Regions from separate parts of the Danxiaibacter flavus genome, predicted to be linked through region 2. Evidence: riboswitches for the same ligand, from Rfam matches in the RefSeq annotation. Region 2 holds a riboswitch; each other region holds the start of a gene.
The links. Region 2 has a riboswitch for thiamine pyrophosphate ahead of QTN47_RS24400 (TonB-dependent receptor). Riboswitches for the same ligand answer to the same signal wherever they lie in the genome.
Positions count from the first base shown of each region.

Region 1: it holds a riboswitch for thiamine pyrophosphate, as region 2 does, so the genes downstream of both, thiM (hydroxyethylthiazole kinase) here and QTN47_RS24400 (TonB-dependent receptor) in region 2, are expected to answer to the same signal.
Region 3: it holds a riboswitch for thiamine pyrophosphate, as region 2 does, so the genes downstream of both, thiS (sulfur carrier protein ThiS) here and QTN47_RS24400 (TonB-dependent receptor) in region 2, are expected to answer to the same signal.

Region 1 is NZ_JAULBC010000001.1:956,790-967,004, forward strand. It holds gene QTN47_RS03610 (M14 metallopeptidase family protein) at 1-386, shown strand, start outside; gene QTN47_RS03615 (T9SS type A sorting domain-containing protein) at 602-925, opposite strand; gene QTN47_RS03620 (TenA family protein) at 1,983-2,633, opposite strand; gene thiD (bifunctional hydroxymethylpyrimidine kinase/phosphomethylpyrimidine kinase) at 2,867-3,724, opposite strand; gene thiE (thiamine phosphate synthase) at 3,721-4,356, opposite strand; gene thiM (hydroxyethylthiazole kinase) at 4,406-5,200, opposite strand; TPP riboswitch at 5,250-5,345, opposite strand; gene QTN47_RS03640 (Gfo/Idh/MocA family protein) at 5,853-7,277, shown strand; gene QTN47_RS03645 (DUF3472 domain-containing protein) at 7,369-8,628, shown strand; gene QTN47_RS03650 (DinB family protein) at 9,594-10,118, shown strand; gene QTN47_RS03655 (hypothetical protein) at 10,179-10,215, opposite strand, start outside.
Region 2 is NZ_JAULBC010000009.1:211,554-221,768, reverse strand. It holds gene QTN47_RS24435 (efflux RND transporter periplasmic adaptor subunit) at 1-589, shown strand, start outside; gene QTN47_RS24430 (efflux RND transporter permease subunit) at 692-3,880, shown strand; gene QTN47_RS24425 (four helix bundle protein) at 4,018-4,389, shown strand; gene der (ribosome biogenesis GTPase Der) at 4,425-5,738, opposite strand; gene era (GTPase Era) at 5,839-6,738, opposite strand; tRNA gene QTN47_RS24410 (tRNA-Met) at 6,900-6,974, opposite strand; gene QTN47_RS24405 (head GIN domain-containing protein) at 7,119-7,838, opposite strand; TPP riboswitch at 8,171-8,267, shown strand; gene QTN47_RS24400 (TonB-dependent receptor) at 8,328-10,215, shown strand, end outside.
Region 3 is NZ_JAULBC010000009.1:85,419-95,633, forward strand. It holds gene QTN47_RS23950 (thiamine phosphate synthase) at 1-131, opposite strand, end outside; gene thiC (phosphomethylpyrimidine synthase ThiC) at 603-2,465, opposite strand; gene thiS (sulfur carrier protein ThiS) at 2,513-2,716, opposite strand; TPP riboswitch at 2,780-2,874, opposite strand; gene QTN47_RS23965 (TlpA family protein disulfide reductase) at 3,048-4,259, shown strand; gene QTN47_RS23970 (hypothetical protein) at 4,272-4,955, opposite strand; gene QTN47_RS23975 (ankyrin repeat domain-containing protein) at 5,206-6,708, shown strand; gene QTN47_RS23980 (DUF2271 domain-containing protein) at 6,714-7,208, shown strand; gene QTN47_RS23985 (PepSY domain-containing protein) at 7,217-9,412, shown strand; gene QTN47_RS23990 (FAD:protein FMN transferase) at 9,428-10,215, opposite strand, start outside.

The sequences.
Region 1 (10,215 bases), on a different contig from region 2:
AAGATTCTTTGCTGCTAAAAAGATATTCAGAGCGTGAGCGTGATGAAGTGGCAAACGAAATCCCTGGTGCTATTTATAAAGTCCGGCTGGACAATACGCATCCGCTTGCTTTTGGTTATCCTGATTTCTATTACACTTTAAAGCAGGATGGCAATATGTACGAATACACAAAGAACGGCTGGAATGTTGGTACAATTTCGTCCAAAGATCATGTGGCTGGTTTTGTCGGCAGCAAACTTATGCCGCATTTAAAGAACGGCCTTTTGTTTGGTGAGCAAAACATAGGCTCAGGCTCCGTTATCTATCTTGCCGATGATGTGCTTTTTAGAAATTTCTGGGAGAACGGCAGGCTGATGTTTGTTAATGCGGTTTTCATAGCCGATTAAGCTGTGGTTGAGTTATGGTTGAGTTGTTGTTGAGTTGTACGTTGTAAGTTATACGTTGTACGTTTATCGAAGCGGGTTGAGTTATACGTTGTAAGTTGTACGTGATACGTTTATCATAGCAAAGAAGAGTAGCGCATAGTGCGCACCGGAATAAACATTAGGCTGCACAACCCTTCGCTTTGATCAACGTATAACTTAAAACGTATAACGTACAACTATTTAGTCACCTGGAATTTACCGCTTTCAATAATGCGGCCTGTTTTATCGCGGAGTTGGTAAACATAGATACCACGGAAATACTCGTCCAGTTGAACGGTGATCTTGGCATTGGAGACCGGCATGTCAGCCATTTTTTTACCGGTGAAACTGTAAATCTGGAGCGTGGCCGTTTTTTCAATTGATTTGTCGAACTCAAAATTTACGAACGCCACGGCAGGGTTGGGGTAGCATTTGATAACTTTCGGTTCTTTGTCGTCGGCCATAAAACCTGTGGCATGACCGAACATAACATGGCTGCCGGCCATAAGCAGGACCAGCAAAAAGGCTTTTTTTGTTAAAGATGGTTTCCGGTGTAATAAATGTGCCATATTAACGTTCGCTCTAACAAAGTTAACCGAAAATTTCACCTGACAATGAGTTAGATATACTTTTTACATCTCATTTTAATTTGTTGAACACTGATAGTCATCTTATTCAACTGCAATTTTGTTCAAATGAGATTGTTAAAATTTGAAGAAAGGGCAATAAATGGCTGTCCGCTGTTAGCTATCAGCTATTAGCTTTTGCCCACCATTCCCCATTTTTCTAACTCTTATGATCGCGCTATCATATTCTCTTACCCTCTCAAGAATCATTCTCGCTACATAAAACATACGGTTCATACAACCCATTCGTTGCCCCTCTTACTGTCTTTTAAGCTGTCAGCTATTAGCTATTAGCTATTAGCTATCGGCTGAGCCCGTCTTGCCCAATTATCTAATCCTTGTGGTCGTACTATCGTATTTTCTTACCCTCTCAAAAATCATTCTCGCTACATAAAACATACGGTTCATACATTGCATTCGTTGCCGCCTCTTACGGTCTTTTAAGCTGTCAGCTTTAGCCCCTTTTTGCAAATTTTCTAACATCTCTATAAACATACGGTTAACTCGACCCGTTCGTTGCCCATTCTTACTGTCTTACGATCTTACGCGTCTTACGGTCTTTTAAGCTATCAGCTATTAGCCTGGGCCCGTCTTCCCCCAATTTTCTAACTCTTACAATCATGCTACGTATTTTCTTGCCCTCTCAAAAATCTTTCTCGCCACTTAACACATTCAGTTAATACAACTCATTCGATGCCTATCTTACTATCTTACTATCTTACTGTCTTACGGTCTTACGGTCTTTTAAGCTGTCAGCTTTAAGCTATCAGCTATTAGCCTGGGCCCGTCTTCCCCTAATTTTCTAGCTCTTCCCGTCATGCTATCGTATTTTCTTACCCTCTCAAAAATCTTTCTCGCTACTTAACACATTCAGTTAATACAACTCATTCGTTGCCCTTCTTACGATCTTACTGTCTTACGGTCTTACGGTCTTACATGTCTTACGGTCTTCTTAAACCTTCCACCTCTCCATCCCATACGCGCTATCCCAAAACATCCATTCCATTTTTGTGGTTTTGACAAACGCTTCGGTCATAGCCTGTTGCTGTGTGGGTGTTAGTTGAGCAGCTTTTTCATCAGCGATAGCGATTGCCCTTTTCACGGAAATGGCGAATTCTTCTCCTGCATATGTGTCTATCCATTGCTGGTAAGGATTGTTTTCTTTTTGTTGGTTTGCATAGATATGGTCACCCACTTTTTTGTAGATCCAAAAACAAGGAAGCACGGCGGCAATTGCCACTTCGACGGAGTCCAGGTATGCGCGGCGGAAAAGGTGATCTGTATACAATTGACAGGTCGGCGAGATCTCAGCTATTTCAGAGACCTGCCACGCAGAAAAATAATTTTCATGAAGCGCTCTTTCAACAACAACGGCGCCCTCGGCAAACCGAATGAAATCCAATGACTCTGCTGAAGGTAATTTGGAAGCAATGATGGCAAGCACCTTGCTGAATGCGCTGAGGTAATGCGCATCCTGCATCATATAAAAACGAAAACGCTCAGTAGTTAAGGTTCCTGCCATCAATTCTTTATTAAAGGGCATGTCCAGTATTTTCTCATAGATCTGTTCGATGCTGTTCCATGCGTGTTCACTCCAGTTCATAATTCAATGTAAGATGTTATTTAATGTGCGATGTTAATCAATGTACGATGTTAGATGTACGATGTTAGATGTACGGTGTACGATGTTCTGATGTCTGATGTTTTGATGTCTGGTGTGGTTGCGACTTTTTCAGGGTCGAATATTCATGGCGAAGCTATTTTCACCTCAGGCCTTACGCCTTATTCCTCAAACCTTATTCCTCTTGCCTCTCCTGAAACCTGATACCTCACGCCTCACCCCTCACGCCTTCCTTCCCCAATAACATATTTTTTCATGGCCTTGGGCGCATAAAAATGATTTAATGGTCCATTGCCTTTTCCGGTAAGTACGTCTTTGCCATGATCTATTGCATTGTAAGTGTAGTCATGTGCAAGCTGAATGGACTCGGGAATTGAGTTTTTCATTGCAAGAAAAGCAGCGATGGCTGAGGATAATGTGCAGCCAGTTCCATGTGTATTGTTGGTAGGAATATAAGGTGCTTCAATAATGATTTTTTGTCCCTTTTTGTGCATCCATACATCAAACAGCTGATCAGTTTTAAGATGTCCTCCCTTGATTAAAACAGAGGTACATCCTGATTGTAATATATGTTTACCAGCCTGTTGCATGGTCTCTGTATCATGTATTGAAGATCCGGTAAGAATGGATGCTTCATCCAGGTTGGGTGTTACAACCGCTGCCAGTGGGAACAAATATTCTCTTAAAGCATCAGAGATATTGCCCGACGAAAGTTTGTCGCCACTTGTTGCTATCATAACAGGATCCACAACAATTGGAATGTTGGGATAATTTTTCAAAGTTCTTGCAACTGCCGTTACAAGTGAAGGCGTATGCAACATGCCTATTTTAATGGCAGCGGGCTGAATATCGTCAATAACAGCGGTGATCTGTCCGCGGACAATATCTTCCGGAATGCTATGTATCCCGGAGACGCCCACTGTATTTTGAACGGTAATAGCCGTTATGGCGCTGCAACCGTAACATCCCAATGCGGAGAACGTTTTCAGATCAGCCTGTATGCCCGCACCGCCACCGCTGTCAGAGCCGGCAATGGTCATTACCGGCGCATAAGTAAATTTCTTCTCTGTCATGATCTGCTGTTTTTTTCAATTTCATTACGCAACATAGCAGCTGCTTTTTCCGGATCATCCGCACTGCAGATAGCTGATACTACAGCAACACAATCTGCGCCAGCTTTTATAACATCCGCCACGTTGGTTAGGTTGATGTTGCCTATGGCAACAAGGGGTTTTGTGGTTGCTTTGCGCATCCATCTTATGCCATCAAGTCCCCATTCTCTTACCGTGTCCACCTTTGTGGAAGTGTTAAAAACAGGACTGATGCCAAGATAATCCGAAGGTATTATTTCGGTATTGTTAAGTTGTTCTTCATACTCAATAGAATAACCAAGACAATTGCATTGGGGCCATGCTGCTCTTATTGCAGTCGGTGAAAGATCACTGTTGCCTACATGAACGCCGTATGCATGAATGTATTGAGCAACCTGCCAGCGATCGTTTATGATAAGCGGAATGTTGTTTTTTGAAAGCAGGGATTGCAGTTCGGTTGCCGTATTGGTGAATACTTCTTCAGTGGCGTGCTTGTCCCTGAACTGTACAATATCAACGCCGCCTTTAACAGCTGCAGCAACAACATCCAGTAATTTTTTGCCTTTACAGGCGAGTTCATTTGTTACCAGATAAAGCTTATGTGGAAATGCCATATTATTTGTTTAATTGTCCCAAACGTTGCTCAAATCAATTCCGCCATTGTTAAACAATGTGTACAGTTTCCATAAAAGTTGTTACATCCATTGTATAAAGCGCATCAAGAAAAGCCGTTTGCAATGTTGCTGGTCCGCCTGCTTTTTTCACTGCGACCTCTCCCGCAACTCCCATCATTGCCATTGCTGCGCAGGTGGCCAGGTGCGCATCTGCCTGAACTGCACAAAACGCTCCGGTCAGGGCAGACGCGGTACACCCCATTCCTGTAATCCGGGTCATAAGAGCATGCCCGTTCTTCAAGCCGGTAACCATATCATTGCTGGTGATATAGTCCGTTTCTCCTGAAATGCAAACCACGCATTTAAGTTGATTGCTCAGTTGTTTGGCTGCTTCGATGGCATCATTGCTGGAATGAGTGCTATCCACACCCCTGGTTTTGTTTTCAGCGTTAGCAACAGCAAGTATTTCAGAAGCGTTACCTCTTATAACCGCAGGCCTGTGTATCGCCAGCAATTCCGCGATAACCTGGTTCCGGTAGGCGGTAGCACCTGCACCAACAGGGTCCAGTACCCATGGTTTGTTCTTTGCTTCTGCTGCTTTAATAGCAATTTTCATGCTATTTACCCAGTTGCTGTCCAATGTGCCGATGTTAACTACCAATGCACCGGAAATATTTACCATATCATCCATCTCCTCAGCAGCATGGGCCATTATTGGCGAGGCTCCGGCAGCCAGTAAAGCGTTGGCGTTAAAATTCATTACCACATAGTTCGTAATGCTGTGTACCAGCGGGGATCTTTCTTTAACAGCCACAACCTGCTGCCATAATAATTCTTTTGTCATGAAACTTTTTTTAGCGCGATAGGAGGATGGCCGTGCAAAGAAAGGAACATAGAAAGCCTTTGCTTTTTCCTACGACGGTATTAACCGTATCAGGTACCAAGGGTATCATCTCAGTTCCATAAAAGGAACACCCCTAAAGCGGATGCAAAATAAGGAATTCAGGGGAAAGGTGAAAGCTAAAAGCTTAAAGCCTAAAGCTTAAAGCCTAAGGCGGAGAACCTTAATTTTATGAATGGACAATTGAAAGTTCCTGCCCGACTAACATCGTTCAGGCGGGGAAAATTGACAATGGAATGTGCAAATGAGGGGATATGCAAATGTGCGAATGAGAGAATATGCAAATGAGAGAATATGCAAATGTGCAAATATGGAATGAGTGAAAATGAGATGTGTATGACAACGCTTCCGGTTAGGAAGGCTCATAGCTAAAAGCTGATAGCTGATAGCTAAAATTAAGATCTGGATACGCAAATACAACCCCCGGCGTTAAAAACTAACCTGACACCTGATACCTGATACCTTAAAGCTCAAAGCTGAAAGCTGATAGCTGACAGCTCTACACAAACGTTTGCCTTAATATGCTTTCCCGTGATTTTTATTCGGGTTTATTCAAGAAATTAGCGTTTTACTGTACACACCAAAAAAAGTAGTAATGAAATCTAACCGTAGAAACTTTTTACGCAACATAACTCTTGGTTCAGGAGTACTTGCCGTTGGTTTGCCTTCCATTGGAAAGTCTGCAAATGTTGCAGAAGAAACATTTGATGCAGCACCTCAGAACGGAAAACAACAATTTAACATGAGCGGGTATGCTGCTCCAAAACTGGATAAAGTTCGTATTGGTATTATTGGTCTGGGTATGAGAGGGCCTGGTGCTGTACAAAGAATGTCTTATATAGAAGGTGTTGAAATAAAAGCTTTGTGTGATAAACAGGCTGATCGCGTTGCAAAAGCGCAGAAAATCCTCGAGAAAGCCGGAATTCCGAAAGCAAAGGAATATACCGGTGAAGATGGTTGGAAAGCATTGTGTGAAAGCAATGATATTGATCTTGTGTATATATGCACGCCATGGCATTACCACACGCCAATGGCTGTATATGCAATGAAGAATGGCAAACACGCCTGCACGGAAGTTCCTGCTGCAGTTACAATAGATGAGTGCTGGCAATTGGTGGAGACTTCAGAGAAAACAAAAAAGCATTGTATGATGCTTGAGAATTGTTGCTATGATTTCTTTGAACAACTGACCCTGAACATGGCGCGTAATGGTATGTTCGGTGAATTGATTCATGCAGAAGGCGCTTATTTGCACAACCTGCTTGATCTCAACTTTGATAAGAATGGCTATGCTGATATGTGGAGGCTGAAAGAGAATGCCACAAGAAACGGTAATCTGTATCCAACACATGGTCTTGGACCGATTGCACAATGCATGAACATAAACCGGGGAGACAATTTTGATCACCTGGTTTCTATGTCCAGCAATGATTTTCTAATGGGAGCAGAGGCTAAAAAGAGAGCTGCCAGCGATTCGTTCTACAATCAATTTGTTGGCAAGCCTTACCGTGGTGATATGAATACTACGATCATCCGCACAATTAACGGCAAGACCATTATGCTGCAGCATGATGTTACTTCTCCGCGTCCTTATTCACGTATTCACCTGTTAAGCGGTACAAAAGGCATGGCGAGCAAATGGCCTTCGCCTGAGCGAATTGCACTTGGTGAAGAATGGATGAAAGAAAGTGAATTGAAGGATCTGTACGATAAATACACCACACCATTGGTAAAACATGTTGGCGATATTGCAAAGAAAGTCGGCGGACATGGTGGTATGGATTTCATCATGGACTGGCGCACGATCGATTGTCTGCGTAACGGATTGCCATTAGATCAAAACGTATATGACGCTGCATTGTGGAGCTGTGTTTCTCCGCTTAGTGAAAAATCTGTGGCGAACAGATCTAAGTCCGTTGATGTGCCTGACTTTACGAGAGGAAGCTACAAGACAAACAAGCCTGTGGACCTTACACTTGAAGGTGGTGGTAATACAACGGTTCGCAGTGTAAAATCATAATAGGTTAAAAAGGAAGAAAGCCGGTTGCTTTAGGGCACCGGCTTTTTAATGCCCTGTTGTTATAGAAATTTCAAGAACTATTTTATTTTTTATGAGAAAGATAATTTATACCGCCGTTGCATTGTTAATGGCCAGCGTGGTTATTTATGCGCAGGAGCCCCAAATGCATGTGCCATTAGGTGGAAACACTTTTTTTGACAAGCAAAGCAAAAAGATAAAACTGAATGAAAATGGCATTTCAAACTGGACCGATAATGCCGTTCATCCGGTTGTATATGTGAGGGTAAATAAAACCGGCAGTTTAAAGATTGATCTTAAAGCAAAGTGTAGCTCCGGAAATAGTAAGGTTGGCATTTCCGCCGGAACATCAAAAGCTTCGCTGAACATAACGGATAAAGATTGGAAAGTATATGAAGGGTTTGCATACAACGTTACAGACACCGGTTATATCGCTGTTAAGCTGGAACTATTGAATGGGACTGCGCCCGATATCTCAGATTTAATTATTAGCGGTTCTGCAACAGAAGGGAAAGTGGATTATGTAAGAGATGAGTTTTATTGGGGAAGGAGAGGGCCTTCCGTACATCTCAATTATTTATTGCCGGAAGACAAACAGTTTGAATGGTTTTATAATGAATTAACTATCCCCGTTGGATCGGATCCGCTTGGTTCTTATTTTATGAGCAATGGATTTGGTGAAGGATATTGTGGCATCCAGGTGAATTCGCCTACCGAAAGACGGGTTTTGTTTTCAGTTTGGAGCCCGTTTAAAACAGACGATCCCAAAAGTATTCCTGATTCTGCAAAGATCAAATTGCTTAAACAAGGGGAAGGCGTGCATATTGGCGAGTTTGGCAACGAAGGTTCTGGTGGACAAAGCTATCTCCGTTATAGCTGGAAAGCGGGAAACACTTATAAATTTCTAACGCATGTAAAACCCGACGGCAAAGGAAGAACGGAGTACACTTCTTACTTCTTTGCACCGGAGCAAAATAAATGGATGCTGATAGCTTCTTTTTCACGTCCGCTGACAAATACATACTATAAACACGCGCATTCATTCCTTGAAAATTTTGATCCTGAAATGGGAGCGCACAACCGCAAGGTATTCTGCAACAATCAGTGGGCGATGGACACCAATGGTAACTGGACGGAATTGACGAAAGCGCGTTTTACTGCTGATGCTACAGCAAAAAAAGGTGCACGTTATGATTATGCAGGAGGGGAAGAGAACGGTTCTTTCTACATGACAAATTGCGGGTTCTTTAAAACGTATACGCCGATTAACAGCGTGTTTGAAAGAAAGGCAATGGGTAAACAGCCTGTTATTGATTTTAAAACATTACCGTGATAAGCTTAAAGCCTAAAGCGCAAAGCTTAGAACTGGATCCCGGGGGCAAGCCCGGGATTTTTTTTGAACCATTGAAAGAATTTTTTAAACCATATAAGGCATATAAGAAAATATAAGATGGGACGAAAAACGTACTGGCTCCGAATAGAATGGTTCTTGATACTAGAAAATTTGATTTGTGCTAATGTCTTTCATTCCCTGGTAAACTTTCTGCAACAAGCCCTGAAAGGGCGACCAGCATTAGTCCAGGGCAACGCCCGGGATAATAAATGCAATATCGATTAAGCCCTGAAAGGGCGAAAGCAAAACGAAAAATAGTTTGCATTCCTTTTTATGTTTACGCACTTGAAATGCGTTACAGTTCTTATCCTAAAGATAACCACTGCTCATTTTTAGCATAAAAAACCTATTATTTACGATGGTATAAAAAAGATTGTGGGGAGTTGCTAACGCCCTTTCAGGGCTTGACAAACATTTGTGACCTTGTCCATAGGGCGTTGCCCCATGCTAATGCTCCAAGGCCTTCAGCCTTGGCCATTGAAACTTTTCGCTGTCAGCAATGAACTTTCAACCTTTACATGCAGCCAATGTAGCGAAGTAACCGAAGTAGGTCAATCAAAACCTTTATATCCTTATATGCCTTATGTGCAACTAGTCAATGGTCAATGGTGAAGGTCCGAGCTGGTTAAGTAAATATATTGCCGTTTAAGTGTTATTATTATGATCCCTGGCAAAAGTTCTTATTTGCTCTTATATTTTTTAAATGGTTTAAAAACCTTCGCTTCGGTCAGCTTTAGGCTTTACGCTTTGGGCTTTAAGCTTTCTCAGTTGTTTACGAAGAAACGTTGGCGCGGCCAACACCTTACTTATATGGTTCGATAGTTTTAGCCTTTAAGCTTTGAGCTTTAAGCTTTCACCAGGATCATTAACTTAGCTAATCTTTTAGATGGTTAAATCAAATCAATATGCAACAACCTGAAGTTTGGATGCGTGGTCCCGCAGAGGGTGTGCCATCTTTATTGCAACCCGCGGCACATGCACTTTTACAGGCAAGAGAAGAAGTTAATGAAATAATGAACAACTTTCCGGATAACCTCTTGTGGGAACGGCCGGCAAATGTTGCCTCTCCTGCATTTCATCTGCAACATCTGAGCGGTGTAATTAACCGCCTGCTGACTTATGCAAAAGGAGAAATGCTTAACCAGGAACAATTGGACGCTCTTGCTAAAGAAGGCAAAGAAGACAGCTCCATAACGGTAGCCGGATTGTTGAAACAATTCAACGAACGCATAGACGAAGCAATCAGTCAATTAAAAAATACGGACGAAAAAACACTTACTGATTTTCGAGGCGTGGGCCGCAAACAATTGCCATCAACGGTTCAGGGCTTGTTGTTTCATGCGGCCGAACATACCATGCGGCACCTGGGACAGTTACTGGTAACAGTAAGGATTATCCGAAGTCAGGCAAAACAGCAACGTGGCTTATAAAGACAATCCCTGAAATAAATTACTCCAGGGATTTTTTTATTTGAGTGTATGAAACTGAAACTAAGGTTTGAGTTCTTCCAGTATAATTTCCCTTATT
Region 2 (10,215 bases):
ACTTGTAAAAGTGGGCACTTCAGTTGTAGCGGGTCAAACCGTATTAAACACTGTTTCTACTGATAACCCGATGGCTGTTGACTTTGCCGTTGACCAAAGAGAGATCTACAGATTTTCACAATTGCAACAAAAGAATGATCCAAAAGATTCGACATTCATTATTGCATTTGGAAGCGATGTATATCCTCAGCCTGGAAAGATCAGCTTAATTGACCGTGCCGTAGATCCACAAACCGGCACAATTAAAACAAGGCTTGTATTCCCAAATGACAAAAACCTGCTAAAAGCCGGTATGAACACGGTTGTAAAAGTTAAGAACAGTAGCTCTACGCCTTCAGTTATTATTCCTCATAAAGCTGTTACTGAGCAACTGGGTGAGTTCTTTGTATATACGGTTGGCGACAGCAGCAAGGTTGCCCAACACAAGGTGCATTTGGGTAAACAGATAGGAACAAACGTGATAATAAAAGATGGTTTAGAAGCAGGACAAAAAATTGTTGTGCAGGGTGTACAAAATCTTCGTGAGGGTGCAGTTATAACAACCGCTCCTCCACAGCAACCGGGCGCACCTCAGCAGCAGAAAAAATAAGCTGGTGTACAATGTACGGTGTACGATGTACGATGTACGATGTATTACCTGACACCTTATACCTTACACCTTTTTGATAGGCATTAATTATAACTAAAGCAGATGATAGCAGATACTTTTATAAAACGACCTGTGACGGCTATTGTAATTTCAATAGTGATTGTGCTGGTGGGGTTAATTTCGATGACAACACTGCCTGTTGCACAGTATCCTGATATTACACCGCCAACGGTTTCTATTGCCGGCAACTTTATTGGTGCCGATGCTCAAACTGTTGAGCAAACTACGACCACTGCAATTGAAACGCAGGTGAATGGTACACCCGGCATGACTTACATGACGAGTAACAGTACCAGTAGCGGCCAGAGCAGCATTACTGTAAACTTTGAAGTAGGAACAGATATTAATATCGCAACACTTGACGTGCAAAACCGTGTAAGCGTTGCGGAACCTACCTTACCAGATGCCGTTAAACGTTTGGGGCTTACCACGCGTAAACGTAACCCAAGCATTATGATGGCGCTTGCATTGTATTCACCTAATGGTACACATGATGCAACGTTTCTTGGTAACTATGCAAATATTTATCTTAAAGATGCCTTGTTACGTGTAAAAGGCGTGGGTGATATATTCACGAGGTCAGATGACTTTGGGATGCGTGTGTGGCTTGATCCAAAGAAACTGGCGGCATTAAACTTAACACCGCAAGACATTATCGGCTCGTTGACCGAACAGAACCTGCAGGTAGCTGCGGGAACCATTGGTGGTAACCCTCAACCTACTGCCCAAAGTTTTGAATACAGCGTACTAACAAACAGCCGCATCAACACGCAGGCTCAGTTTGAAGATATTATTGTAAGAACAAATCCAGGCAATTCAAGTATAGTTCGTTTGAGGGATGTGGCAAGGGTTGAACTTGGAAAATTCGACTACGGAAATAATTCATTTGTAAACGGTAAGCCATGTGCCTTCATCCTGATTTATCAGGCCCCGGGTGCCAATGCGCTTGACACGTATGATGGTATTAATAAGACACTTACGCAAATGAAGAAGACGTTCCCACCTGATGTTGATTACCTTGTACCACTTGAAACTGCATCCGTAGTAAGAGTGTCTATCGAAGAAGTACTCCATACACTTGTTGAAGCACTTATTCTTGTAGTGTTTGTGGTATTCATGTTCCTTCAGAACTGGCGCGCTACGCTTATTCCGGTACTGGCGATCCCGGTTTCGCTGATCGGTACATTTATCTTCTTTATACCATTTGGCTTTACCATCAACACGCTAACGCTGTTCGCATTTGTGTTGGCGATTGGTATTGTAGTGGATGATGCCATTGTGGTGGTTGAAGCGGTACAACACTATATTGACCATGAAAAGATCTCGCCTAAAGAGGCTACGCAAAAAGCGATGCGCGATATCTCGGGACCGGTTGTGGCAATTGCGTTAATCCTTGCTGCAGTATTCGTACCGGTGAGCTTTGTACCAGGTATCGTAGGCCGGTTGTATCAGCAGTTCGCTATTACCATTGCGGTATCTGTGATTATCTCTGCCTTTGTTGCGTTATCACTCACCCCGGCTTTATGTACATTAATGTTGAAGCCTTCGAAAGATGAAACTGCAAAAAAGAATCTGTTGGAAAAGTTCTTTGCTGCTTTCAACAGGTGGTTTGAAAATGTATCTCATAAATACACCCGTGGTGTTGGTAAATGGATAAAAAGAACGCCATATGTTCTCGTGATGATGGTTTGTTTGTTTGTTGGTTTGTTCTTCCTGTTTCAAAACAAACCAACAGGATTCATTCCTACAGAAGACGAAGGTCGTCTGTATGTGACGTATGAAATGCCGGAAGGTACTTCAACAACAAGAAACGTTGCGATGATGAAGGACCTGATGGCAAGAGTGCAGTCGATCCCCTCTGTGGCGGTTGTAGGTGGTCTCGCAGGTTTGAACGTTATCAGCTTCTCCAACAAATCAAACTCCGGTACCATGTTCGTGAGTTTGAAACCATGGAGCAAACGTACATCTAAGGATGAAGAGTTGCAAGGGGTGATAAAACAGATCATGATGAAGACCGGAGACATTAAAGAGGCGCGCGTGCTGCCTATTGCGCCACCTGCCATTCCGGGCCTTGGACAAACATCCGGTTTTACATTCGAATTACAGCAAACAACCAGTACAGATAGTATTCAACAATTTGAAAAGGTTGCACAAAAGTTCCAAATGGAGTTAATGAAACGTCCGGAGATTGGTGTTGCTTTTACCTTCTTCTCAACAAAAACGCCTACGTACCGCGTTGACGTAAATAAAGACCAGGCCAAAAAATTGGGTGTACTTGTTTCGGATGTTTATGCGACCATGTCTACTTTATTAGGTAGTAGTTACGTAAATGACTTCAACTTATACGGAAGAAACTTCCGTGTAATGGCACAGGCGGACAGTTCGTTCCGTACATCACTCAACGATTTTCAGAATTATTATGTAAGAAACAGCCAGGGCAACATGATACCGATGAGTTCGTTGGTAACAACAAAACTGGTAGAAAACCCTGCAGTTATTTCTCACTACAATATCTATCGTTCAATAGAATTCAATGGAACGCCAAAACCAGGTTTTAGTAGTGGTCAGGCAATTGACGCCTTGAAAGAAGTGGCCGCGCAAACTTTACCGGAAGGTTATGGCTATGAGTTTTCCGGCATGAGCCGTGAAGAGATCAAAGCGGGAAGCAGCACCGGTATAATCTTCGCGATTTCTATTGTGTTCGTATTCCTGTTCCTTGCGGCATTGTATGAAAGCTGGTCAATACCATTCTCTGTATTGTTCGCGGTTCCTATTGGTGCCTTAGGATCAATTATAACACTAACGCTGTTGCCGAACATTACCAATAACGTTTACGCACAAATCGGTCTGATCACACTGATCGGTCTTGCAGCGAAGAACGCGATCCTGATTGTTGAGTTTGCAAAGGAAAGGGTGGACCGTGGTATTGATATAGTTCACGCAACATTGCAGGCTGTGCAGCTACGTTTACGTCCGATCATCATGACCTCACTGGCATTTATCCTCGGCGTATTACCGCTGGCATTTGCAAGCGGTGCCGCGGCTCAGTCACGTCAGACAATCGGATGGACCGTATTTGGCGGTATGCTGGCAGCCACTACCCTCGCGATCTTCGTAGTTCCTGTATTGTTTGTATTAATAACCAAACTTTCTTACGGACGTAAGCTAAAACGCCTGCAAGAACAACACAAATTAGAAGCGCAAGTGGATCAAATGGCAAGCAGAAGTTGAGGAAGATAGTAAGAGAGTAAGACGTGTAAGATAGTAAGAGACGTGCAGACTAATCATTTGCACGTCTTTTTTTTGTACGATAAGATACGATTGCGGTATGATAATAAGAATAACTTGTGAAGGCCTAAAATACCCTTATGAAAATGTCAAATGCCGACTTCAACGAACAGTTAAGACGACGAACTAAAGACTTTGCATTAAAAGTTATTTTTCTCAGCAATGATTTGCCTAGGATAGAATCCGCAAAGATTTTGGCCCGGCAATTAGTAAGATCGGCTACGTCTGTAGCTGCAAATTTCAGATCTGCATGTAGAGGACGTTCAAAAGCAGAATTTTTCAGTAAAATATGTATTGTTGTGGAGGAGGCTGACGAAACTCAATTTTGGCTGGAGATGCTTCAAGACAGCAACATAGTTACCGACGAAAGGATCTCTCAGTTGCATAACGAAATATCCCAAATTCTTGCAATTACAACTACAATAAAACACAAAATTCAAAGTCAGCAGTAACACCTTTCTTACTGTCTTACTATCTTACTGTCTTGCTATTTTTTCCTAAAGAACAACCTCACCGGTATACCTGAAAAGTCAAAGTTCTCTCGTAGCTTATTTTCAAGATAATTTTTGTAAGGTTGCTTGATGTCGTCGGGGAAGTTGCAAAAGAATGCAAATGACGGCACATGTGTAGGTAACTGTGTTACGTATTTTATTTTGATGGAATGACCGCGCACAACCGGTGCGTGATAAGATTCAACAGCTTTAAGCATTACCTCATTCAATTCACTGGTTGAGATCTTACGGGTTTTATTCTCAAATACCTGCAGGGCTGCTTCGATAGCTTTGAAAATTCTTGTTTTTTCTTTGGCAGATATAAAGATAAATGGCACATCGTTAAATGGAGCCAGGCGTTTCTTTAATTCTTTTTCATAATCACGCGCGGTATTGGTTTCTTTCTCTACCAGATCCCATTTATTCACCAACACAACAATTCCTTTACCTTTTCTTGCAGCCAGTGAATAGATGCTTATATCCTGCGCTGTAATACCTTTTTCAGCATCGATTATCAATAAGCACACATCCGCCTCATCCATCGCTTTAATGGCTCGGATGATGGAATAAAATTCAAGATCATCTTTTTCTTTACTCTTCTTTCTTATACCGGCAGTATCAATAAGGACAAATTCCTTTTGGAAAAGTTTATAATGCGTGTGAATGGTATCTCTCGTTGTTCCTGCAATATCGCTCACGATAGTTCTCTCCTCTCCTATAAGAGCATTCAAAAGAGAAGATTTACCAACGTTAGGCTGTCCAATGATAGCGAATTTTGGAAGCTCACCAACGCGCACAGTGTCTTCTGATTCTTCTTCAGTAATCAGCGCTGTAACAGCATCAAGCAACTCGCCGGTACCGCTGCCACTCATACTGCTGACGAAGTATGTATTTTCAAAACCGAGGCTGTAAAATTCAGTCCCTTCAAGATAGCGGTTATTGTTGTCAACTTTATTTACAACAAGGAATACAGGTTTCGTAGCACGACGCAAAAGATCCGCAACAGCTTCGTCGAGATCGGTAATCCCGATAGCTGAATCAGTCATAAAGATGATCGCATCAGCCTCTTCAATAGCGATTTTCACCTGTTTGCGGATTTCAACTTCAAACACGTCCGTTCCATCATGAACAAATCCACCGGTATCAATAACATTGAATGTTTTACCGCTCCAGTCGGTAATGCCATACTGCCTGTCACGTGTAACGCCACTCACATCATCTACAATCGCCTTGCGTTGTTCAAGCAAGCGGTTGAAAAATGTACTTTTTCCAACATTTGGCCTTCCTACTATTGCTACTGTAAAACTCATAATCTTAAAATTGTTTATGGGCGTCAGGTAGCAGGTTTCAGGTATCAGGCAGACACTGTCTAACCCCGAACCTTATGCCTCACACCTTAAACCTTACTCCTTAATGGTATCCGTACTCTTTCAATTGCATGTCGTTATCACGCCACTTCGGACGCACCTTAACAAACAACTGAAGAAATATTTTTTGCTGAAGGAAATTTTCAATATCTGTTCTTGCTAGTGTTCCGATCTTTTTAATCATACTTCCCTTCTCTCCGATCAGTATTGCTTTCTGGCTTTCGCGCTGAACGATAATGTCTGCCTGAATTTTTATTAATGTATCCTTCTCTTTAAATTCATTGACCATTACCGCGGTATGGTAAGGTATCTCATCACCGAAAAGTTCATAGATCTTTTCACGGATCATCTCCGCGACAAAAAACTTGGTAGGCAGATCGGTCAAATCATCCTCGCTATAAAAAGATTCACCCTCCGGCATTAGTTCAATGATAGCTTCAAGAAGTTGCTCAAGATTCGCCTTTTTCAACGCAGAAATAGAAACTATCTTCTTACAATACCGTTGATTGCCAAAAAATGATATTACTTCTTCCAGCTTGCCCTTCGATGCCTTGTCAGCTTTGTTTACAACAACAATAGAAGGAACTTTTAGTTTAAGTGAGCTGAACAGCTGGTGATTTTCCTGTATATCATCATTTGCATCAACGATCAAAAGGGCAACATCCGCATCTTCCAACGCACTTTTTACGCTGTGCATCATTTTTTCGTGCAGCTTGTATTTGGGTTCGATGATTCCCGGTGTGTCTGAAAAGATCACCTGGTACTTCCCCGGCTCTGTTAAGAAACCTTTAATGCGATGCCTTGTTGTTTGCACTTTTGATGAAACAATCGCAAGTTTTTCGCCCAGCAAAGCATTAAGCAAAGTGCTTTTGCCTGCATTAGGTTTACCAAATATGTTTACAAAACCTGCTTTCATTTTCAAATCAACAATAAAAAGTAACAAATCAAAACGATTGCCGCAAGTGCAAACGTCCGGTACAACCATTATAAATCACAAAAGCCTCTAAGAGGCTCTGCAATTATTCATTTATACCTTACGGCCTCTAACAGATGAAAACCTATCAGATTAGTTTTTAAATAGTTAAGGCCTCTTGCGAGGCCTTCTGGTTGCGAAGGGAGGGTTCGAACCTCCGACCTTCGGGTTATGAGCCCGACGAGCTACCGCTGCTCTACTTCGCGATTTGAGATTGCAAATGTAGGGGGATAATTGTTACCAGCCAAAATATTCTAGAATATTTTTTAATTGACAGTGGAAAATTGACAATTGATAATGAAATACATCCATTCCTAATTTTCAATTGTCAACTTTCAATTTTCAATTAACTAATCCTGCTTTTTAATGCTAGAACCTCCGCTCGCATCAACACTCATAATAACACCTGTTCCTTTGTAATGGATTATACTTCCTCCGCTGGCATCGGCTTTTAACGCTTTATTGATGGTGATGTTGATCACAGATCCTCCGGACGCATCCACATTACAATTGTTTACGGCAATTGCAAAATCTTTAAAAATGCTACCACCGCTGGCTTCGATGCTTGCAGCGTCAAAAGCGCCATCCAATTTCGCGATGCTGCCGCCACTTAAATCTATGTTTAAACTGTTCCCTGTAAACTTGCCTTCAGCAATGCTTCCTCCACTTAATTCCATTTTCAGGTTATTTACGTTTATGGGGTCAGCAATTTTACCCACAGAGCCACCACTGAGGTCAAGGAAGTTCAAATCTGTGACAGTTACATATGCTTTGATTTTCTTATTACCCCAGCTCCATCCGTTCCAAAATCCATTTTCGAGGTAGATCTTCAGGACGCCATTTTTTACTTCAGTTTTTATTTTAGCCGTAAACTTATCCTCACCAGCACTAACTGCAACACCCTGCTCTTTGCCCTGTGACAAATACAGGTTAATGCCGCCACCTACACTCACGCCGTTAAATTTATCAACGGTTCTAATACTGGCGTTAGGGTCGTAAACCAGGTTTTGAGCTTTCAGCACCATTATGCTCAGGAAAAGTAAACCTGTCAAAATCAAAAACTTCTTCATAAGGAATATATGTTTGCTGTTCAACGATTTTTTTTGAAAAAGGTTACAGGAAGATACAAAAAAGTAGTTTCAAGCTTAAAGCCTAAAGCTCAAAGCTTAAAACTTTTACTGTCATGTTTTTGAATACTGGCTAAGAAGGCAAATTTCCCGTCATTCGCTTGCTCAGTCTCAAAAAAATCACGTCAAGAGTTGTGTATAGCTCTTAAGTTTTAGGCTTTGAGCTTTAGGCTTTAAGCTTGCTTTCTCGCATGCAAACTTTTAATATTTGTTTTGAATAGAACTTGAGGTGTTACTTTGTGGTTGAAAAATCACCGGCAATCTGCGGTCCGTTGGTGATTTCCTCGGGGTGCTTTCGAAAGAAGGCTGAGATTATACCCGTAGAACCTGAACAGGGTAATTCCTGCGAAGGGAAAGGCGAAGAACTTCTTTTATTTGTCCTCTCCACAGCAATTCCCTGTTCCCAAAATTTGATTAATACAAATTAGGAACATGAAGAAACTTTTGGGAACACTAACAGCTCTGTCTACTGTTATTTTTGTTCATGCACAGTTTTCCGTCAGAGGAAAAGTAACCGACACACAACACCAGGCACTGAAAGGTGTAAGTGCAGTATTTAGCGACGTTAAAGGAAAAACACGGTCAACGATAAGCCAGGAAGATGGATCATTTGCCATCTCCGGACTTTCTAACAATTCATCGGGATCACTTAATCTTGAATTTGTCGGGAAGAAAAAGGTTTCGAAAAATATTTCAGTTGACAACAGCGATGTTGTTATTGATGTCGTTATGGAGGATAACAATTTTTTCCTCGAACCATTAGAGGTAAAGGCTTTGCGTGCAACCGACAAAAGCCCGTTCACGAAAACCAACCTTGCTAAAGCTGAGATCGAGAAAAATAATATTGGGCAGGACCTTCCTTTTATCCTTAACCAAACACCTTCCGTTGTGGTTAACTCAGATGCCGGCACTGGCATTGGCTACACGGGTATTCGTATCAGGGGTACTGATGCAACACGCATCAACGTAACGTTAAACGGTATTCCTTACAACGATGCCGAAAGTCAGGGCACATTTTTCGTGGATATGCCAGATGCAATATCTTCTGTTAACTCCATACAAATTCAACGCGGTATAGGAACTTCTACCAATGGCTCAGGAACTTTTGGCGCAACAATTAACCTTAGCACCAATGAGTTCAATGACAAGGCTTATGCCGAGTCCAATAACAGCTACGGCTCATTCAACAGTTGGAAAAACACCATCAAAGTAGGAAGCGGTTTGATCAATGATCACTTTACAGTTGATGCACGTCTTAGCCGCATAAGCAGCGACGGATATATTGACAGGGCGAGCAGCAACCTGCAGTCATTCTATTTTTCTACTGCTTATGTAAACAAAAAAACGTCTGTAAGATTCAATATTATCTCCGGTAAAGAAAAAACATACCAGGCATGGAACGGAGTTCCGGAAAGTATGCTATCAACAGATAGGACGTATAATTCACTGGGAACAGATAAGCCTGGAGCTCCTTACGATAATCAAACAGATAATTACCAGCAGGACCATTATCAGCTATTCGTAAATCAGGCCATCAACAATAACCTTTCGTTCAACATTGCCACTTTTCTCGTGCACGGCAAAGGTTATTATGAGGAATACAAAGGCAAAAGAAATTATACTGACTACGGATTGAACAATGTTGTTTTTAATGGCGATACCATTACACAAACTGATCTTATACAAAGGCAATGGCTTGACAACTATTTTTATGGACAGGTATTTTCCCTTCATTATAAAAAACAAAATAATGAACTGACTTTTGGTGGCGGCTGGAACAAATATGATGGTGGCCATTATGGGAAAGTATTGTGGGCTGAATTTGGCGGCGTTCCGTCCGACTATCAATGGTATGATAACAACGCCTATAAGACTGACATAAATGTGTACGCAAAATGGTTGCACAGCTTTAACAATCAATGGAGCATATTTGCGGATGCACAATACAGGTATGTGTTGTACAAGATGGACGGCTTTAAGGACAATCCGTCTCTTTACATAAGAAGGCCTTTCAACTTCTTTAATCCAAAAGCAGGCATAACTTATACCAATAACGGATGGACCGCTTATGCCAGCTATGCAGTGGCAGGCAAAGAACCTAACAGGGATGATTTTGAAGCAAACCCTGTGGACCAACCTAAAGCAGAGCAACTGCAAGACTTTGAGCTGGCAGTCGAAAAAAAATACAGCCACTTTAATTTCGGTGCAACGTTCTATTACATGATGTATAAAGATCAGTTGGTATTAACCGGAAAAATGAATGATGTAGGTGCATATACAAGAACAAATACGCCTGAAAGCTATCGTGCAGGCATAGAAT
Region 3 (10,215 bases), 130 kb from region 2:
AATCGCAGTTGCACCCATCGTACACCGCCGCTACAAGCTTGTTCTGCTAATGCTACAGTTGTAGTTATAAATTGAAGTTTTTCTATCATGGTAAGAATGAATGTTATTGATAATGGTTCTTTACATTTCATTGTTGTCCGGCTAAAGTTGAACAAGTTGATCAAGATCCTTGTCGAATAATAGTCGCACGAATTTTTATCAGGCTAATCCCGAAGCCCGCCTGACCGGACGGGCAGGGGATGGAATTATTAGAACGGCATACAATCCTGTATTTAAAACCCAAATGGTTGACATTTTATAATGCCACCCCGTCGGGGTTAGAATAAATAGAGTGGGCATTTGCTATAATAATTTCATCCCCTGCCCGTCCGGTCAGGCGGGCTTCGGGATTATACAAATCGTGTCTAGTGTCTTAATAAACTAAACTCAATTGACGCGATCAAGTCAAATAAAATGCCCTTGCAAATTTTTAGTCGGTTACTTTTCAAGATAATGTGTGCATTCCGGCTATGTTTCTTAGACTGCTGCAAAAAATGAACGTGCCGGAAACAGGGTACTTCGTACTTCGTAATTCGTACTTCGTAATTCGTACTTGAGCTCCCCTAGCTGTAAATTTCCGCGCCCTGTTCTCTAAACTCTTTTGCTTTTTCCAACATGCCTTCAGCTAACTCCTTTGTTTGCTGCTCGCTATATTCCCGGATGTCCTGTGTAATTTTCATGGAACAGAAATGTGGTCCGCACATGGAACAGAAATGTGCAATTTTCGCGCCTTCTGCAGGCAATGTTTCATCGTGGAAGGAACGGGCTGTATCGGGGTCTAGCGATAAATTAAACTGGTCTTCCCATCTAAACTCAAACCTGGCTTTACTTAAAGCATTGTCGCGGTATTGTGCGCCCGGATGTCCTTTCGCAAGATCTGCGGCATGTGCCGCAATTTTGTAAGCAATAACACCATCCTTCACATCTTTTTTATTAGGTAAGCCCAAATGTTCCTTTGGCGTTACATAGCAAAGCATGGCAGTACCATACCAGCCGATCATGGCCGCGCCAATGGCTGAAGTTATATGGTCATAGCCCGGTGCTATATCAGTAGTTAAAGGACCTAATGTGTAGAAGGGCGCTTCATGACATTCCTTCAATTGCTTATCCATATTTTCTTTTATCAGGTGCATAGGGACATGGCCGGGACCTTCAATCATTACCTGTACATCATGCTTCCACGCAATTTTGGTAAGTTCACCCAGCGTTTCCAGTTCTGCGAATTGAGCCGCGTCATTGGCATCGGCAATTGAGCCGGGACGCAAGCCGTCGCCTAATGAAAAACTTACATCATAAGCTTTCATTATTTCGCAGATCTCTTCAAAATGCGTATACAAGAAATTCTCTTTATGATGAGCCAGGCACCATTTTGCCATAATGCTTCCGCCTCTTGAAACAATGCCTGTTGTACGTTTTGCAGTAAGTGGAATATAGCGGAGTAAAACGCCGGCATGAATAGTAAAATAATCAACGCCTTGTTCAGCCTGTTCAATCAATGTATCCTTAAAGATCTCCCATGTAAGGTCTTCTGCTTTGCCATTCACTTTTTCCAATGCCTGGTAAATGGGTACAGTGCCAACAGGAACCGGGCAATTGCGGATAATCCATTCCCTGGTTTCATGAATATTCTTTCCGGTCGATAAATCCATTAGTGTATCTCCACCCCAACGGCAGCTCCATACAGCTTTATCCACTTCTTCTTCAATGGAAGAGGTAACAACAGAGTTACCAATATTCGTATTGATCTTCACCAAAAAATTACGGCCAATGATCATTGGTTCGCTCTCCGGATGGTTGATGTTAGAAGGGATGATGGCTCTTCCCGCAGCTACTTCGTCACGCACAAATTCAGGTGTAATTTTTTTTAAGGGGGTGTTGGCGCCAAAGCTATTGCCTGGATGCTGTTGGCTTAGCGATTCATCGGATAACGCTTCTATTTGTTGATTTTCACGAATGGCAATGTATTCCATTTCAGGCGTGATGATGCCTTTCCGTGCATAATGCAATTGCGTTACATTTTTTCCCGACTTTGCTTTATATGGTTTTTGAATGTGCTCAAATTGTAACGGCTTAAGTTTTTCATCATTCAACCGTTTATTGCTGTATCCGGAGGAAAATCCGGATAGTTTTTCTACATCACCTCTTTGTACAATCCATTCTTCGCGAAGCCTTGTCAGTCCTTTCTTTAAATCTATGCCAACATCCGGGTCAGTGTAAGGGCCACTGGTATCGTACACAGTGACGGGTACGTTAGGTACTACTTCTTCTTTTATGGAAGAAATGCGAACGCTGTCGCCCAATGCAATTTCCCGCATGGCCACTTTGATGTTATGCAACTTGCCTGTTATGTATATTTTCCTCGAACCGGTAAGCGGTGCACGCATTTCCATGTTCTCGTAAGAAGATGGTATTTTATCTTTTTGCATATTGTATAAGTGTTGTGTAAATGAGAAGGTTAATTGATGAGAAGGTGTCATCCTCCTTGTGATGCCTTTATGATAACCAATGCATCGTTATGCTCCAGTATATAAGATTCCCAATCTTTTTTTGGAATGACAATATTGTTAACGGCGATGGCAACACCATTCAGGGAGTTAATTTGTAAGGCTTGCAGCGCGAGGGAAAGTGTCAGATGGTCGGCAATTTCCTGCGGTTTGCTGTTCAGCAAAATATTCATGGCATCTTGTTTAAGGTGAAAAGAAAAATGAACAATAAACTTTAGGAAATACAAAAACAGAGAACTCAGATGAGCACTTTTCCCTTCGCAGGCATTATCCTGATCAGGTTAAAAAGGGTATAATCTCAGCCGTGTTTACGGCACCCCTAAAGCACTGCGAAAATAGAAGTTTTATTTAAGAAAAAAAGAAATGAGAAAAAAATGGGGGTAGATTATTTTAAAATTATGCTTAAATTGAATTTCTGCTGATTACACTTTGCTGCCTAATCCTTGTGTTGCCTGAACCTGATCAGCTGGTCTTTCGATTTAAATATCTGTATAATTTTTGTTTATGATCAACACTACTGTGTTAAGTAGGGTGCGAATTGCTGTTGCATGTCTATTTGTAATTTCATCATGTAAGCAGTCTGCCCGTTCTTATCAGAAAATCGTTTTAAAAAATTATATAACGGACACAGTTCCTTATGGTGCCAACGGCTTAGTTGTGCATTTTAATGAACGCGGTGATGGAGTGAAATTTTCGTCTATTAACACAATAGATTCAGTAAAAGTTGGCACAGTTCAGTTACAGGATTTGTCAGGCATTTCGTCTTCAATAAACGAGAAAACGGAGTTGAACAGTTCATTTAAAGTTGCTTTAATTTATGGATCAAAATATAAGTGGATCTGTTTTGATACTGACAATGATGGGAATTTCGAAAACGAAGAATTGCAGCGCTTGGACACTTTTAAAAACTCTGTTGTAATAAAAAATGTGGATTTGTATGATGGAGAAATTCATCGGAAGCGTGATGTTATTGCTAAGTATGCAATTACACCAATTAACACTGACGGGATAGTTGTTTTTCCTTATTATCACGTTGGAAATTTTATAGTTGACAGCATTGAATTCAAGTTTGCTTTATGCGCTTCTTTTTTTGCAGCTGAGTATAATCGTGAATCCGCAATTTTGTTTATAAATAATGCAAATGAGCCATTTAAAAATCCAAAAGAGCATCCGGTAAAATACAAGGTTGGAGACACTATTTATTTCTCATCTAAATCCTTTCGTTTTGCTGTAGTTTCAAAAGGCGGCGATACAATAAGCCTGGAAGAACTTACAGATAACGCCCTACACTATGGTATTGAGCCTGGGCAATATGCATTTCCAATACAGGCGACTGACATTTCTAATGGTCGTACTTTCACTATAGGGAAGAGTGGAAAGTATACATTGATTGATTTCTGGGGTACCTGGTGCGGACCTTGCAAAGAAATAATGCCCGAATTAAAAGCATTGTATAGACAGGCAGCAGAAAAGAACTTTGATATAGTTAGCGTTGCATTTGATAGTTCGATGAAAGACGTAGCAAACTATATTCAGGATGAAAACGTAAAATGGATAAATCTGTTTGACGACAGGAATAATAGTGTGATTTGCAAGAAATTTAAGATAGAAGCCTTTCCTACTTTGATTTTATTAGATGAAAGTGGAAAGATTGTTTTCCGCGAAATAGGTAATCAAAAAGGAATGGAAATGGCCCGGCGCATTTTGCTGAGATAACTAAATCTGCAATTATTTCTTATAATTTGAATATTCATTCGAAGTAATTATTTCTGCGTTACGCCCCAGTATTCTAATACTCATCGTGGTTTCTTCTTGTAAGGGGAGATACTGATCAGTTTTTTCAATGTAGATATAAGTAGTATTTACCATCATATAATCGGCTTTGAAGACCTTAACCTTAAAGGGCTCCTCGCTTATGACTTCCGATCGTTCCAATCTTCCATTTTTCTTGTTAATGTAAAGCGTAACGGGGAAGTCTTTCATGAAATTATTGTCTGCCACCAAAGTGGAGGTATCGTAGTGGTAAGATACAATCAGGTAGTCAGCATCGTCTTTTAAAATCCGGTATGAGGTGCTGTCCGGCTTAGCAATAGGAATTTGTTGATTATGTTCCTTATTAAATAGTTTTTTGTCGGTTTTAGATGGAGCTCCGCCGTTCACACTTACAAGTTCCCACCGCTCGGCTGCATTTTTTGCCGGATGATACTTTTCCTCGGTAACTTTTTTTTGACCGCCGGTAATTAATGTCGCATGCACTGTATAAGAATAGTCCGCAGCGTTTTGCTTTGCATTTGAGTCAAGGATTATTGTTGAGATATTATATTTCTTAAATGTCTCGATCACCGCTGACTTTTGCGCGAATATGAAAGATTTGCCCATTAGAAAAGATGAAACCAGTATTAGTTTTTTCATAAAAATTCTATCGGTTAATATACTTTAATCCTGATTTTGTACGGGTTTTGATCAGGTTATATTTATAAAAATATACTTTGATTTGAAAGATAACAGTCCCGCATTGCCGTACTTTTAGCCATTTTCTGTAATTCGTAAATCAATTTCCCTATTTTGAAAACACAATTATACGTGAATCCTAATTTGCAGGCTCAAAAAACAACCGTCACATTTACAGGGCGTTGCTCAAATAAAATCAGTTATTCACGAGATGAAACAATTATTCCTGGGAATCTTTACACTTGCGACTTTTTCTTTGCATGCGCAAAAAAATATTTTTTTCGACCAGTCTTATTGGAAAACAAACCCCGATCTGGCTTCAGTTCAGGCAGAGGTAACAAAAGGCAACAATCCTTCCGAATCCAACAGAATGGGAATGGATGCAGTTGTATACGCCATCAACGCAAAGGCATCGCCTGGTGTCATCAAATACCTGCTGGATCAAAAAGGCAATGAAGTTGATAAGCTTACCCACGATAGCCGTACCTATTTGTTTTGGGCAGCCAGCAAAGGAAATACCGAAGTGATCGAATACCTGATTTCCAAAGGAGCAAAATTGAATGTAGAAGATAGCCACGGTATGACGCCAATTAGTTTTGCTGCAAGTTCCGGACAGGCCGATACAAAAGTTTATGACGCACTTTTAAGGGCTGGAGCAAATGTTAAAGAACGCAATAATGACGGCGCCAGCTTGTTGTTGTTAGCAATACCAAACGACAATGATTTGTCACTGACAAACTATTTTATATCCAAAGGTCTTTCATTGAGCGATGTAGATGCGGCCGGAAACACTGCATTTAACTATGCGGCAAAAGCTGGCAACATCAACCTTATGAAAGCGCTTATTCAAAAAGGTGTAAAGTACAGTGATAATGCAATGATCATGGCTGCACAGGGAACCAGGGCAAGTGCCAACGGAATAGAAGTTTACCAGTTTCTTGAAACTCTGAAAATTAAACCCAATGCAATTAACCGTAACGGTGAGAACGCATTGCATTATGTTGCACGTAAGCCAAAACAGGAAGAGATCATTAAATATTTTATCTCAAAAGGCGTGGATGTAAATCAGGTTGATAAAGATGGCAACACTGCATTTATGAATGCCGCTGCAGCTAACAGAGATACAGCAACACTAGAGTTGCTTGTTTCCCGTGTAAAAAATATCAACCAGGTAAATAAAAAAGGTGTTTCTGCTTTGGATATGGCTGTGCGCGGCAATTCTGCGGATGTTGTTGCCTTGTTGATTGGTAAAGGTGCAGGCATGAACGCTGTTGATGCAGACGGAAATAACCTTGCTTATTATCTTATCCAGTCTTACAATCCGCAAGCATTCGAAAGAGGGGCTGCCAACGGCGGTACAAGGGCAGATGATTTTGGTTTGAAGCTAAAACTGTTGCAGGACAAAGGCTTCAACTTTACCGCTCCGCAAAAAGATGGAAATACATTGTATCATCTCGCAGTAACGAAAAATGACCTGTCGCTTCTTAAGCGTATTGAAAAACTTAATGTGGATGTTAACGCAAAAAATAAAGAAGGGTTGACTCCGCTGCATAAAGCTGCAATGGTTTCCAGGGATAATGAAATTCTGAAATATTTGTTATCAATAGGTGCACAAAAAGAAGCAACGACTGAGTTTAAAGAAACGGCTTACGAGTTGGCAAAGGAGAACGAATCTTTTTCAAAAAATAATGTTTCGGTTGATTTTTTAAAATAGTATAGATGAAGAATTCTTATAAGTTAGTTGTGATCATTGCTGTGTTGTTCTTACAGGTTGTTACAGGATACGGACAAAAGGGTGGGAGTATAAAATATAAATGCATGGTGCAAATGACCAACTATATGGGCGAAGGAGCTTATATAGTTGTGTCCCTCATTGATAGCAAAGGTGCATACGAGAAAACGCTTTATGTAATGGGTTCTGACAAAAAATGGTACAAGAACTTAAAATCATGGCATAAAGCCTTTTCACAGAAACCATCGAACATAAGTGCTGTTACCGGTGCTTCTGTGGCAAGTGGTGATCGTAGTGTGACGATATTAGAAATTGAAAACGCGAAAATAAATGCTGGCTATAAACTGAGATTTGAAACAGCGGTAGAAGATAAAGCTTACAATGAAAAGGACATTGAAGTTCCATTGACTGCCGAAGGATTATCTGTAAAAACTGAAGGAACAGGTTATATACGCTACGTTCGGTTTAGCCCCAATAATTAATTTACAACATGACGATTTCTGTATGGAGATACAGCCACTTTGCCCTGGCTGTATCTTCTTTTATTTTTATAGCCCTTGCAGCAATTACCGGCATTATGCTGGCTTTTGAGCCAGTAGTAGAAAAAGTGCCAACGTACAGGGCTGCTGGTTTTAATAAGATCACCGTTGCGGAAGTCGTTCCTGCAATGAAAAAGTCTTTTGCAGAAGTAACCGAGCTTAAAGTTGATGCCAATCAGTTTGTTCTTGTGAAAGGTGTTGATACAGCCGGGAAAAATATTTTTGTTTATGTAGATCCGAAATCCGGAAAGTTATTGGCTTCAGTTCCTAAAAAAAATGAATTCTTTCAATGGGTAACTGATTTTCACCGCTCTCTTTTCCTGCATGAAACCGGCCGGCTGTTTGTGGGTATTACAGCTTTTTTACTTTTGTTGATCGCTATATCGGGTACGGTTTTGGTAATTCAGCGTCAGCGCGGTGTTAAGCGTTTTTTTTCAAGAGTAGTTAAAGAAAATTTTGCCCAGTATTACCACGTCGTGCTGGGACGCTTGTCACTCATCGTTATTTTGATCATCGCACTAACGGGCACGTATTTGTCATTGGCCCGGTTTCATGTATTTCCTGAGAAGAAAATAGTGCACAAGATCAATTTTAATGAAATAAAGTCAGAGCCGGCAATTCCTGCTGAAGCTTTTGCAATCTTTAAAAACATTCCCCTTTCGGGCGTTCAATCCATTGAGTGGCCTTTTTCAGATGATCCAGAAGATTATTACACGCTTAAGCTAAACGATCGTGAAATAGTGGTCAATCAATTTACAGGGGAGTTGCTTAGTGAGATCCGTTATCCGGTTACAGAGATAATGGCTAATTTTAGCCTTGATCTGCACACCGGCAGAACAAGTGCAGTTTGGGCTATCATATTAGCGATAGCGGCTGGTAATATTCTCTTTTTTATCTATTCCGGATTTGCAATAACATTAAAACGAACTGCAGGAAAGATCAGGAATATGTACAATGCAGAAGAATGCCGTTTCATTATTCTTGTCGGATCTGAAAATGGCAGCACTATGCGTTTTGCAAAAGCGGTGCATCAGCAATTGATAAAAAACGGAGAGACCTCATTTCTTACTGATCTGAACCGCTATAATGTTTTTCCAGGGGCTGAACATATCGTTATTCTTACTTCGACATATGGATTGGGGGATGCACCTGCTAATGCAAAAAAGTTTGCCTCACTTCTTTCAAAACATCCGCAATCTAAGCATGTGAATTTTTCTGTGGTGGGTTTTGGCTCTCATGCATACCCTGACTTTTGCCGCTTTGCATTTGAAGCCAACAACCTGCTGGCGGAACAATCCTGGGCTGCCCCGTTACTCGAGATTCATACGGTAAGTGATAAGTCTCCGGAGCAATTTGGACAGTGGTTTGAAACATGGTCACAACAAGCTGGCTTACCTGATCTCGTATTGCCTGAGAATTTTCAACAAAAACCGGCAGGCTTGCAACGTATGACGGTAATGGAGAAAACTGAACTAACACATAACGGCGGTTCGTTTTTAGTTAAGCTGAAACCATCCTGGCTTGCAAGATTTAATTCGGGTGACCTGTTGGCAGTTTATCCTGCAAATGATCACAGGGAAAGATTTTATTCTATCGGAAAAATTGATAGCTTGATTCAACTTAGTGTGAAGCTGCATGAAGGAGGGGTAGGATCCGGCTATTTGTATGGACTTGTTGAAGGGCAGGAGTTCGAAGCAAAGATTATTTCCAATGCTCATTTTCAATTTCCGCAAAAAGCGAAGAAGGTTGTGATGATATCTAACGGTACCGGCATTGCGCCGTTCCTTGGTATGATTGATCAGAATGGCAAAAAAACGGATTGTCATTTGTACTGCGGATTTCGTGATGCAGCATCTTTCGGGCTTTATAAGGAAAGCCTGGAGAATAATCAGCAAGAGAAAAAACTGGCCGGATTACATGTCGCATATTCCCGGGAAGGAAAAAAACAGTACGTAAAAGATTTACTTGTCCGTGATGCGGAATTTATTGCCAAAGTACTTGCTGATAATGGTGTGCTGATGTTATGTGGATCGCTGGCAATGCAGCACGACGTGATAGCATTTCTGGATGAATTATGCAAAGCAAAAAATGGGAAAAGCATCAGCTTTTATCAGTCGCACGAACAGGTGTTGATGGATTGCTATTAACGCTTTTTCGGCTGACTATAAACGCAGTTTTTTCCTGAGCTTTAAATTTTTAGAAGTGATAACCTGTCCATCGTCGGTGATCATAATGCAACTGTAATCAGGATATTGTTGCAGTAGCGCAAGTCCTTTGTCTTTGCCCAACACCATAAGTGATGTGCTAAAACCATTGGCTGTTTCTGTGCCTGGCCCAAACACCGTTACACTCGAAAGGCCTGTTACCGGATAGCCGGTGGAAGGATTGATGATATGCGAATATCTCCTTCCGTCAAATACTACAAATTTTTCGTAGCTGCCAGACGTTGTTACAGAGCCTTCGCGCAGCGGAACAACTGCGAATAGCTTATCATTGTGAAACGGATTTGTGATACCAATGTTCCAGTCCTTACCATTCGGTTGCTTGCCCCAGGTACTCATATCACCTGATCCATTTACAATACCTGCCTTAATTCCTTTGACAATCATCATTTCCCTGCATTTATCTGCGGCGTAGCCTTCACCCAGGGCGCCAAAACCAATTTTCATACCCGGTAGCTTTAAAAAGATAGTGGAGTTAATACTATCGAGGATGATGTTTTTGTAGCCCACTTTTTCCACTGATTTTTTAACGGCTTCGGGCGAAGGCATTTCCGTCATTGATCCGTCGAATTTCCATATCCTGTCCATTGCTGCAAAGCTTATGTCAAAAGCACCGTTTGTTATTTCGGAAAAATGAATGGCTCTTTTTGCGAGGTCAAAAACTTCTTTGTCCACCTTAACAGGCCGGATGCCGGCGTTACTGTTGACCTGTGAGATCTGTGTTTCGG